Regions from separate parts of the Mesorhizobium humile genome, predicted to be linked through region 1. Evidence: riboswitches for the same ligand, from Rfam matches in the RefSeq annotation. Region 1 holds a riboswitch; the other holds the start of a gene.
What was found. Region 1 has a riboswitch for S-adenosylmethionine ahead of RFM52_RS20250 (O-succinylhomoserine sulfhydrylase). Riboswitches for the same ligand answer to the same signal wherever they lie in the genome.
Positions count from the first base shown of each region.

Region 1 (5,105 bases):
TCCACGAACATGGCGTGCGCGTCTTCCGCGGCGTGCCGGTCGCCGACCAGTGCTCCTGCTCGCGCGAGAAGATCCACGGCATCCTTGAAGGCTTTTCGGCGCAGGAGATCAAGGACTCGACCGAGGACGGCGGCATCCACGTCGCCTGCGAGTTCTGCTCGACGCAATACGACTTCGACCCGGCCGAGTTCGCGAAGTAAGCTCTTCCTTCTCCCCGTTTCACGGGGAGAAGGTGCCCGAAGGGCGGATGAGGGGTGGCGCTGACGTCGGTAAAGAGGCCACCCGCCGTGGCGTCGCTGTCATCTGCCTGAAAGAAATCTCAAAGCCCGGCGCTGTTCCTCATTGCCCTGCCGGGCATTTCTCCTCGTAAACGGGGAGAAAGAGGCTAATTCACCGTCCGCCTTGTCCCCGGCATATCGAGCGAGAACGCCGGAATGGCGATATCGAACGTCTCGCCGCGGCCGTTGCGCATCGTGTAATGGCCGACCATGATGCCCGACGGCGTCGAGAGCGGGCAGCCCGAGGTATACTGATAGCTGTCGCCGGGATTGAGCTCCGGCTGGTCGCCGACGACGCCGGCGCCGCGCACCTCCTCGACCCGGCCCCGACCGTCGGTGATATGCCAGTAGCGCGACAGAAGCTGCACGAAATCGTCGGAGCGGTTGTCGATCGTCACCTGGTAGCCCCAGACATAGCGGTTCTCGGACGGATCGGATCGGTCCTCCAGGTAGAAGGGCCTGACCAGCACTTCGATGTTGCGCGTCACTGCGCGATACATGGGCCACTCCGGTTGCCGCCGCGGAATATATGTCACGCTCCGCTCTTAGTAGACGTAGCGCCGACCATCCTGCCAGCCTTGTAAGCGCAGGTGCCGAAAAACAATGTCATTTAAGTGACATACGACAATGTTGGTGTGCACAAACCGCGCCGGGCGACTCGGGCGCTCTGTCGACTGATGAAACGGCCGCATGCGGCCTTTCGGGAGTGACCAGATCTCGATGGAACTGACTATCGCAGCCGGCCTGGCTTCGTCAGCCCTTCTCCTTTCCAATCTCGCCAGCATCGTGCTCGCCTCCTCGCGGCTCGAACGGCGGCGTGTCATAGCGCCGCCCGCTGGCGCGCAGCCGGTCTCGATCATCGTGCCGGCGCGCGGCGTCGAGCCGTTCACGCAGGAGACCTTGCAGCGCGCCTTCTCGCTCGACTGGCCGCGCTATGAGCTGATCTTCTGCGTCGCGCATGCCGAAGACCCGGTGGTCAGGCTGATCGATGCGGCGATGGCGCGCTACCCGGAGGTTCCGGCGCGGCTGCTGATCGGCGACGACCGCATCAGCGCCAATCCCAAGCTCAACAACTGCGTCAAGGGCTGGCGGGCGGCCAGGCACGATTGGGTCATCCTTGCCGATTCCAACGTGCTGATGCCGAGGGACTACGTCCAGCAGCTGATGGCGGCATGGCGCGCGGACACCGGCCTCGTCTGCTCGACGCCGATCGGCTCGCGGCCGGACGGGTTTTGGGCCGAGGTCGAATGCGCCTTCCTCAACACGCTGCAAGCGCGCTGGCAGTATGCCGGCGAGGCGCTCGGCCTCGGCTTCGCCCAGGGCAAGAGCATGCTGTGGAACAAGCCGATGCTGGACGCCAATGGCGGCATCCAGGCTTTGGCCGCCGAGATCGCCGAGGATGCGGCAGCCACCAAGCTGGTCAACAGCCTGGGGCTCAACGTCAATCTCGTCACTTCGCCTTTCGAGCAGCCGCTCGGCCAGCGCCGGTTCGCGGAGATCTGGTCGCGCCAGACGCGCTGGGCGCGGCTGCGCCGGGTCACGTTCCCGCTGTTCTTCGCGCCCGAGATTCTCACCGGCGCCGCGATGGCGCTGCTGCTGGCGCTGATTGCCGCTGCAAGCGCCGGCGTCAGCCTGCCTTCAACAGCCTTGTGCGTGCTGGCGATCGCCTACCTGCCGGAATGCCTGCTGGCTTCGGCCAAGGGCTGGTACCTGTCGCCGCGCACTGTCACCGCGATGATCGTGCGCGACGCGGTGCTGCCCGCCATCTGGGCGCGCGCCTGGTTCGGCGGCGCCGTCGAATGGCGCGGCAACGCCATGACCATCCGCACCAAGGCGGCGACCGAACTGGAAGAGCTCGCCTGAGCCGATTGCGGCTTAGGCGCGCTTAATCTGGCGCCAGGTGGGCTGTTACTTCGCCGCCTTCAGTGCCTGCGCGATGTCCTCCAGCAGATCGTCGGCGTCCTCCAGGCCAACCGAAAGCCTGAGCGTGCCTGGCCCGATGCCTAGCTCTGCCCGCGCCTCGTCGCTCAGGTTCTTGTGCGTGGTCGTCGCCGGGTGGGTGATCAGGCTCTTGGCGTCGCCGAGATTGTTCGAGATCAGCACGATATCGAGCGCGTTCTGGAAGGCGAAGGCCGCCTGCTTGCCGCCCTTGACGTCAAGGCAGATCAGCGTCGAGCCGCCCGACATCTGCTTCTTGACGATGTCGGCCTGCGGATGATCGGCGCGGCCCGGATAGATGACGCGGGCGATCTCCGATCGGCTTGCGAGGCAATCCGCGATCTTGCCGGCGCTCTCGGTCTGCTGGCGCACGCGCAGCGGCAGCGTCTCCAGCCCTTTCAGCAGCGTCCAGGCGTTGAAGGGCGACAGGCTCGGGCCGGTGTGGCGGAAATAGTCGTGCAGGTTCTCGTCGATCCATTTCTTGTCCGACAGGATGACGCCGCCGAGGCAGCGGCCCTGGCCGTCTATGTGCTTGGTCGCCGAATAGACGACGATATGAGCGCCGAGCTGCAGCGGCTTCTGCTGCAGCGGCGTGGCAAAGACATTGTCGACGATCAGCCTGGCGCCGATCGAATTGGCGAGCTTGGCGACCGCGGCGATGTCGACCACTTCCAGCGTCGGATTGGTCGGGCTCTCGAGGAAGAACAGCTTGGTGTTCGGCCTTACCGCCTTTTCCCAATTGGCGATGTCGGTGCCGTCGACCAGCGTTGCCTGGATGCCGTAGCGCGGCGCCAGCGTCTCGACCACCCAGCGACAGGAACCGAACAGCGCGCGCGCCGCGACGATATGGTCGCCAGCCTTGGCGCTGCAAAGCAACGCCGCCGTTACCGCCGCCATGCCGGAGGCCGTGGCGCGGGCATCCTCGGCGCCTTCCAACGCGCACATGCGCTTTTCGAACATGTCGACGGTCGGGTTGGCGTAGCGTGAATAGATGAAGCCCGGCTCCTCGCCCTTGAAGCGGGCCTCCGCGGCCTGGGCCGTCTCGTAGACATAGCCCTGCGTGAGATACATCGCCTCGGCGGTCTCGCCGAATTGGGAACGCAATGTCCCGCCATGCACGAGTGCCGTCTGAGGTTTCCAGTTACGCTTCTTGGTGCTCATAGCCCTGCTTCCAGACACAAAAAAACCGGCCGCGAAGTCGCAACCGGTCCATATAGCCTTGCGGCTCGACGGTCCTTTAGCGACTTGTTTAACGTGGCTGCAAGCCGACCGGCCAAATCACCACGGGATAACGACCCTTTAGACCCGCGCCGCGCTTGCGTCAATTGCCGGCTTCATTAAGAGGTTTGTACCAGCCGGGCGGCAAGAGCCTGCTCAGGTCCTCGCCCGGCCTTGTGAACGGAGCCAGCCTTTGCGGCAGACAGGCATTCTTCCGGATCAGGACATCGCGGCGCTGTTCGACGCCAAGGCGCTGAAGTCGCCGCGCGCGCTGGATGCCGATCAGATCCAGCCGGCCAGCCTCGATCTCAGGCTCGGCGACAAGGCCTATCGCGTGCGCGCCTCCTTCCTGCCGGGGCCTGATCATCTGGTCGCCGACAAGCTCGAACGGCTGAAGCTGCACGAGATCGACCTCACCGGGGGCGCGGTGCTGGAGACGGGCTGCGTCTACATCGTGCCGCTGATCGAAGGCCTGGCGTTGCCCTCGAATGTGTCTGCTTCCGCCAATCCGAAGAGCTCGACCGGGCGCCTCGACATCTTCACCCGGGTGATGACCGATCGCGGCCACGAGTTCGACAAGATTGCCGCCGGCTATCACGGCCCGCTCTATCTCGAAGTCAGTCCGCGCACCTTCCCGATCGTCGTGCGGGCCGGCTCGCGGCTGTCGCAGATCCGCTTCCGCACCGGCAACGCGGTGCTCTCGGAGAACGAGTTGCGCGACCTTCATCGCGCAGAGATGCTGGTCGCCACCGAGCCGCCCAATATTTCGGGCGGCGGCATTGCGCTTTCCATCGACCTCGACGGCGACAAGGACGGCCTCGTCGGCTACCGCGGCAAGCATCACACCGGGCTTGTCGATGTCGACAAGCGCGCCGCGCAGGATGTCGTCGATTTCTGGGAGCCGATCTACAAGAGCGGCGCTGGCGAACTGGTGCTCGATCCGGACGAATTCTACATCCTGGTCTCGCGCGAAGCCGTGCATGTGCCGCCGCTCTACGCCGCCGAGATGACGCCTTTCGATCCGCTGGTCGGCGAGTTCCGCGTCCACTATGCCGGCTTCTTCGATCCGGGCTTTGGCCACTCCGCCGCCGGCGGCAGCGGCAGCCGCGCCGTGCTCGAAGTGCGCAGCCACGAGGTGCCTTTCATCCTCGACCACGGCCAGATCGTCGGCCGTCTCGTCTACGAGCATATGCTGAAGCGGCCGCAGGCGCTTTACGGCACCGATCTCGGCTCGAACTATCAGGCGCAGGGCCTGAAGCTCTCCAAGCATTTCAAAGCAGCCCGCTGAAGCTGCCGATCTCCCCCACAAGGGGGGAGATCACCCAATCATAACGCCTTCACCGCCACCTTCACCGGCTTTTCGATCTCCAGTGGATTGCGCAGCGGCAGGCCGAAATCCGGCGCCTCGATCTCGAACGTATCGCCGGCCTCCGTCTGGACGCCGTCGGCGAAGGAGAGCGTCGCGGTGCCGAACATGTGCACATGCACGTCGCCCGGCTGGCGGAAGGCCGAATATTTGAAATGGTGGTGCTCGAGATTGGCGATGGTGTGCGACATGTTCGCTTCGCCCGACAGGAACGGCTTTTCCCACAGAAGCTTGCCGTCACGCCAGATGCGCGATGCGCCGCGGATGTCGGCCGGCAGGTCGCCGATCAGGATTTCGGGGCCGAA
Region 1 covers NZ_JAVIIV010000013.1:160,352-165,456, forward strand. Annotated here, with positions in the region: gene RFM52_RS20235 (Hsp33 family molecular chaperone) at 1-200, shown strand, start outside; gene apaG (Co2+/Mg2+ efflux protein ApaG) at 386-778, opposite strand; gene RFM52_RS20245 (ceramide glucosyltransferase) at 999-2,141, shown strand; gene RFM52_RS20250 (O-succinylhomoserine sulfhydrylase) at 2,187-3,377, opposite strand; SAM riboswitch at 3,434-3,511, opposite strand; gene RFM52_RS20255 (2'-deoxycytidine 5'-triphosphate deaminase) at 3,628-4,722, shown strand; gene araD1 (AraD1 family protein) at 4,761-5,105, opposite strand, start outside.

Region 2 (5,105 bases), on a different contig from region 1:
TCGCGCCGGAAAGCGATGTTGTTGGCATTGATAGCACGCTTCGAGGCAAATCTCTTGTCTCCCTCAGCCATCGGGAAGAACCAGATCAACGCGAAGGTCCGCGAGAAGAAGTCATCATGGGAAAGATAGGTGTGCCCATTGACGCAGATGGTTTCAGGGTCGTCGAAGGGCTTCAGCAGGGTTGAGAGCCAGCTTCGTTCCGGAACTGTGTCGGAATCGAGAAAAACAAGGACGCTTCCTTCGCTCCAAGGGATGCCGTTGTTCTTGAGGTCGTAGTATCTGCCGCCAGGACAGGCAGCGAAGGCCAGGTCGGCAACCTGCGCCAATTGGGGCGCTTCGGCTCCGATGCGGCTTCGCAATGAGACGGCGTCAGTTTCGAGGCCGCCATGCGAGATAATGACCTTCGGCCTCGCAAATCCGGTAGCGGAAACCTGGGCGATCTCGCGCGCCAAGGCTTTGAGCCCAAGCCCAATCTCATCCCAATCGATGGATTTGGCATTCTCCATCTCCATGACGACAGAATAGGCAGGATGTTCAGCCATCGCGACACAGCCAATTAATCAAAAGTAGTGGCTATAGCCCTGACAGCATGCTGTCAAATCATCGAGATGCAATTGTGCACTGGGAATTTGTTAGATGGGCTATTTTATCATTCGGTATCGGAAGCTGGACGGGTCGGCATATTCGGACAGGAAACGCTTTCGCCATTCTTCATTGATTGCATCGCGCTGGATTTCGAGACCTGACCGGAGGTTGGTCTCCCAGTTGGGCTCCACATTCACGAGCTGCGCGAGTTTGGTCAGGCTCCCTGCCGGATCGCGCTGAAGCTGCTCGTAAGTCAGGGGGAGGAAGGACAGGCCGTTCTTCGCGAACCAACCGTCCCATGTCACGTTCTCCATCAAAATCTTTTCCAGGGACTCTGCGATTGCATGGCCGTCATAGCGTGGCGGTACATGGCTGATCTCGCTGGATCGGAATTCGCGGGTTTGACGCGCACGTGCCCATGAGATCGCCTGGCCGAGCAGATCGTCACGGGTTAAGCGTACATAGCTCAAATTCGGAAGGCTGGCCGGCAGCTTCACCTTCTTGGCCAGTTGTGTGAACTGGCTCGCAAAGAGCTTGATTGCGTAGACACCGGTAGAGGACCGTCCCTCGGTCAGCGCACGCAGAAGCTGTGCGCGGGGATCTCGCGGGTAACCCGGCAACTCCAGCAGACGTCGCCCGCCAAACCATTCCAGCGGATGGCCCAGCCCGGCGGAAGCCATCAATCCCGCGAGATGATTGCTGCCGCTCCGCGGTGATGTGCAGACGAGAATTCCCGCCCGTACTTCGGACAGAATGTTCGGCGGGATTTCCACCACTGCTGGGGGCCGGCGAAAGAGACGCATTCCGTCATCGCCTCAGCAGAAACACCGCCTGCTGGCCGAAGAAGTTCCAGAACCACCAGGGCATCGACAGGCCGATCTTCTGGCCGTTGGCGTCGAGCGCGGTCGCCTTCTCGACGGTCGCGCCGAGCTCCTCGCACAGGTTGACGAAGTCGCGGATGGTGCAGAAGTGGATGTTGGGCGTGTCGTACCAGGAGTAGGGCAGATCCTTGGTGACCGGCATCCTGCCCTTGACCAGCAGCGAAAAGCGCACGCGCCAGTGGCCGAAATTGGGGAAGGAGACGATGGCGCGGTTGCCGATCCGAAGCAGCTCGTCGAGCACGACCTTCGGGTTGCGCGTCGCCTGCAACGTCTGCGACAGCACGACGAAGTCGAAGCCCTTGTCGGCGTAGAATTTCAGATCCGTGTCGGCGTCGCCCTGGATGACCGATAGCCCGCGCGCCACGCATTCGTTGACGCCGCGCTGCGACAATTCCAGCCCGCGGCCGTCGACCTGCTTGGTCTCCTGCAACAATTCCAGAAGCAGGCCGTCGCCCGAGCCGACATCGAGGACGCGCGAACTGGGCGGGATGAGATCGGCGACGACGTCGAGGTCGACGCGCTGGGCGCGATTGACCGTCATGGCTTCGCCTCCTGCAAGGCGCATGATCCCGGCCCGAAAAGTCTGCAACTTTTTGCGTTCGCTGGCCTTCGGTTCGGGGTCATAGGTTGAGGCCCCTGGCGCGGGCGGCCGACGCGATGAAGCCGTTGATGGCCGCGAACAGCTCCGGCTCGTCGAGCAGGAAGGCGTCGTGGCCGCGATCGGTCTCGATCTCGACGAAAGAGACGGAAGCGCCCGCCGCGTTCAAGGCATGCACGATCGACCGGCTCTCCTCGGTCGGGAACAGCCAGTCGCTGGTGAAGGAGACCAGGCAAAAGCGCGTCTTCGTGCCGGCGAAGGCGTCGGCGAGACGCCCGCCGTGATCTGCGGCAAGGTCGAAATAGTCCATCGCGCGGGTCAGATAGAGGTAGGAGTTGGCGTCGAAGCGGTCGACGAAGGTCATGCCCTGGTGGCGCAGATAGCTTTCGATCTGGAAATCGGCGTCGAAGCCGAAGGTGAGCGCATCGCGGTCCTGCAGGTTGCGGCCGAACTTGCGGTGGAGCGCGGCTTCCGAAAGGTAGGTGATGTGGGCGGCCATGCGCGCGACGGCGAGGCCCTTTTCCGGCCGCTTGCCGAAATCGAGATATTTGCCGCCGTGCCACTCCGGATCGGCCATGACGGCCTGTCGGCCGACCTCGTGGAAGGCGATGTTCTGCGAGGAATGGCGGGCGCCGGTGGCGATCGGCAGGGCGCAGAACACGCGCTCCGAATGGCTCGCCGCCCATTCCAGAACCTGCATGCCGCCCATCGAGCCGCCAAGCACGCAAAACAGCTTTTCGATGCCGAAATGATCGACCAGCATCGCCTGCGCGCGCACCATGTCACGGATGGTGATGATCGGCAGATCGAGCCCGTAGGGCTTGCCGGTGGAAGGGTTGGTCGAGGCCGGGCCGGTCGAGCCGAGGCAACCGCCGATGACATTGGAGCAGATGACGAAGAAACGGTTGGTGTCGATGATCTTGCCGGGGCCGATCAGCACCTCCCACCAGCCGGGCTTGCCGGTCACCGGGTTGGTGTTGGCGACGTGCTGGTCGCCGGTCAGCGCGTGGCAGACGAGGATGGCGTTGGAGCGCGCGTCGTTGAGCGTGCCGTAGGTCTGATAGGCGATCTGGAAAGGCGAAAGGATAGTGCCGGCGTCGAGCTTCAGCGGCTTGTCGGGGCCGAACTGCAGCACCGGGCTCGACGGATGGTCGACCTCGTCCTTGGTTCTTGCAGCGCGCTGAGCGGCCATGTCCGTCCTCATCCTGTCCCGATCGGTCTCGTCCCGATGCGGTGTCCGGCCGGCAGCGGACAATAAAAAACCGGCATTGCCGTCGCAAAGCCGGTTACAGGTTGCAAACGGCCCTTTAGCGAGTTGTTTAACGTGGCTGCAAGCCGACCGGCCAAATCACCACGGAAGTCTGGCAGCTCTTCTAGGACCAGCGCCGCGCTTCGTCAACGGGTAGCCGCTTCGCGGCACCAAGCGGTAGCACTCGACATTCCAGCCCGTGGCCTGTATTTCCGCTGCGGCCTTGAAGAGGCCCTCTCGACGGATTTGTGACATGAAGCAGGATCAGCCCCGTCCGACGCCCCGCGCGGGCATCATGGACATCGAGGCCTATGTGCCGGGAAAAAGCACCGCGCCAGCCGGCGTGATGAAAGTCTACAAGCTGTCGTCGAACGAAAATCCGCTCGGCCCTTCGCCGAAGGCGATCGAAGCCGCGCGCGAAGTCGCGGCGAAGCTCGACGTCTATCCCGACGGCACGGCGCGGCGGCTGCGCGAGGCGATCGGCGAGGTGCATGGGCTCAATCCGGCGAACATCATCTGCTCCAACGGCTCCGACGAGATCCTCGGGCTCCTGGCGCAGGCCTATCTGGCGCCGGGCGACGAGGCCGTGTTCACCGAGCACGCCTTCATGGTCTACAAGATCTACATCCAGGCGGCGGGTGCCAAGCCAGTGGCGGTCAAGGAAACCGACGAGCGCGCCGACATCGACGCGATCCTGGCCGCGGTGACGCCGGCGACGCGGATCGTGTTCCTCGCCAATCCCAACAATCCGACCGGCACCTATGTGCCGTTCCAGGAAGTGCGCCGGCTGCACGCGGCCTTGCCGAAGGACGTGCTCCTGGTGCTCGATGCGGCTTATGCCGAATATGTGCGGCGCAACGACTATGAAGCCGGCATCGAGCTGGCGGGCAGCTCCGAAAACGTGGTGATGACCCGCACTTTCTCCAAGCTCGGCCTCGGCGGCGCGCGCATCGGCTGGATGTATGGGCCGGCGCATATCGTCGATGCGATCAACCGCGTGCGAGGCCCCTTCAACGTCAATGCCACGGCCATCGAGGCCGGCATCGCCGCGATCCGCGACCGCGCCCATATCGAGCGCAGCGTGACGCATAACGAGAAATGGCTGGCCTGGCTCAGCGCGGAGCTGACCGGGCTTGGCCTGCGCGTCACGCCCAGCGTCGGCAATTTCGTGCTGATCCATTTTCCCGACGGCAAGAAGCATTCAGCGGCGGCAGCGGACGATTATCTCAGCCAGCGCGGTTACATCCTGCGCCGCGTCACCGGCTATGGCTTCCCCAACGCGCTGCGCATGAGCATCGGCACCGAAGAGGCCAATCGCGGCGTCATCGACGCGCTCAAGACCTTCCTGAAAAGCTAGAACGCCATGGCATCACCGATGTTCGAGAAAATAGCGCTGGTCGGCATCGGCCTGATCGGCTCGTCGCTTGCGCGTGTCATCCGCCGCGAGGGGCTTGCCACGCACATCGCCATCGCGACGCGCAGTGCATCGACGCTGAAGCGCGCCGAGGAGCTTGGCCTTGGCGATTCCTACACGACGGATGCCAGGGAAGCGGTGGGCGATGCCGACCTCGTCATCGTCTCGGTGCCCGTCGGCTCGTCCGGCGAGGTCGCGGCCGAGATCGCGCCGGCGCTGAAGAAAGGCGCCATCCTGACCGACGTCGGCTCGACCAAGGCCTCGGTGATCGCGCAAATGCAGCCGCATGTGCCGGAAGGCGTGCATTTCATCCCCGGACACCCGCTGGCCGGCACGGAAAAGTCCGGACCGGATGCCGGCTTTGCCGATCTCTTCGAG
Region 2 covers NZ_JAVIIV010000010.1:94,914-100,018, reverse strand. Annotated here, with positions in the region: gene RFM52_RS16735 (glycosyltransferase) at 1-506, opposite strand, end outside; gene RFM52_RS16730 (Stf0 family sulfotransferase) at 642-1,388, opposite strand; gene metW (methionine biosynthesis protein MetW) at 1,393-2,007, opposite strand; gene metX (homoserine O-acetyltransferase MetX) at 2,087-3,256, opposite strand; SAM riboswitch at 3,352-3,429, opposite strand; gene hisC (histidinol-phosphate transaminase) at 3,558-4,670, shown strand; gene RFM52_RS16710 (prephenate/arogenate dehydrogenase family protein) at 4,677-5,105, shown strand, end outside.
Region 2: another riboswitch for S-adenosylmethionine. It lies ahead of metX (homoserine O-acetyltransferase MetX); the one in region 1 lies ahead of RFM52_RS20250 (O-succinylhomoserine sulfhydrylase).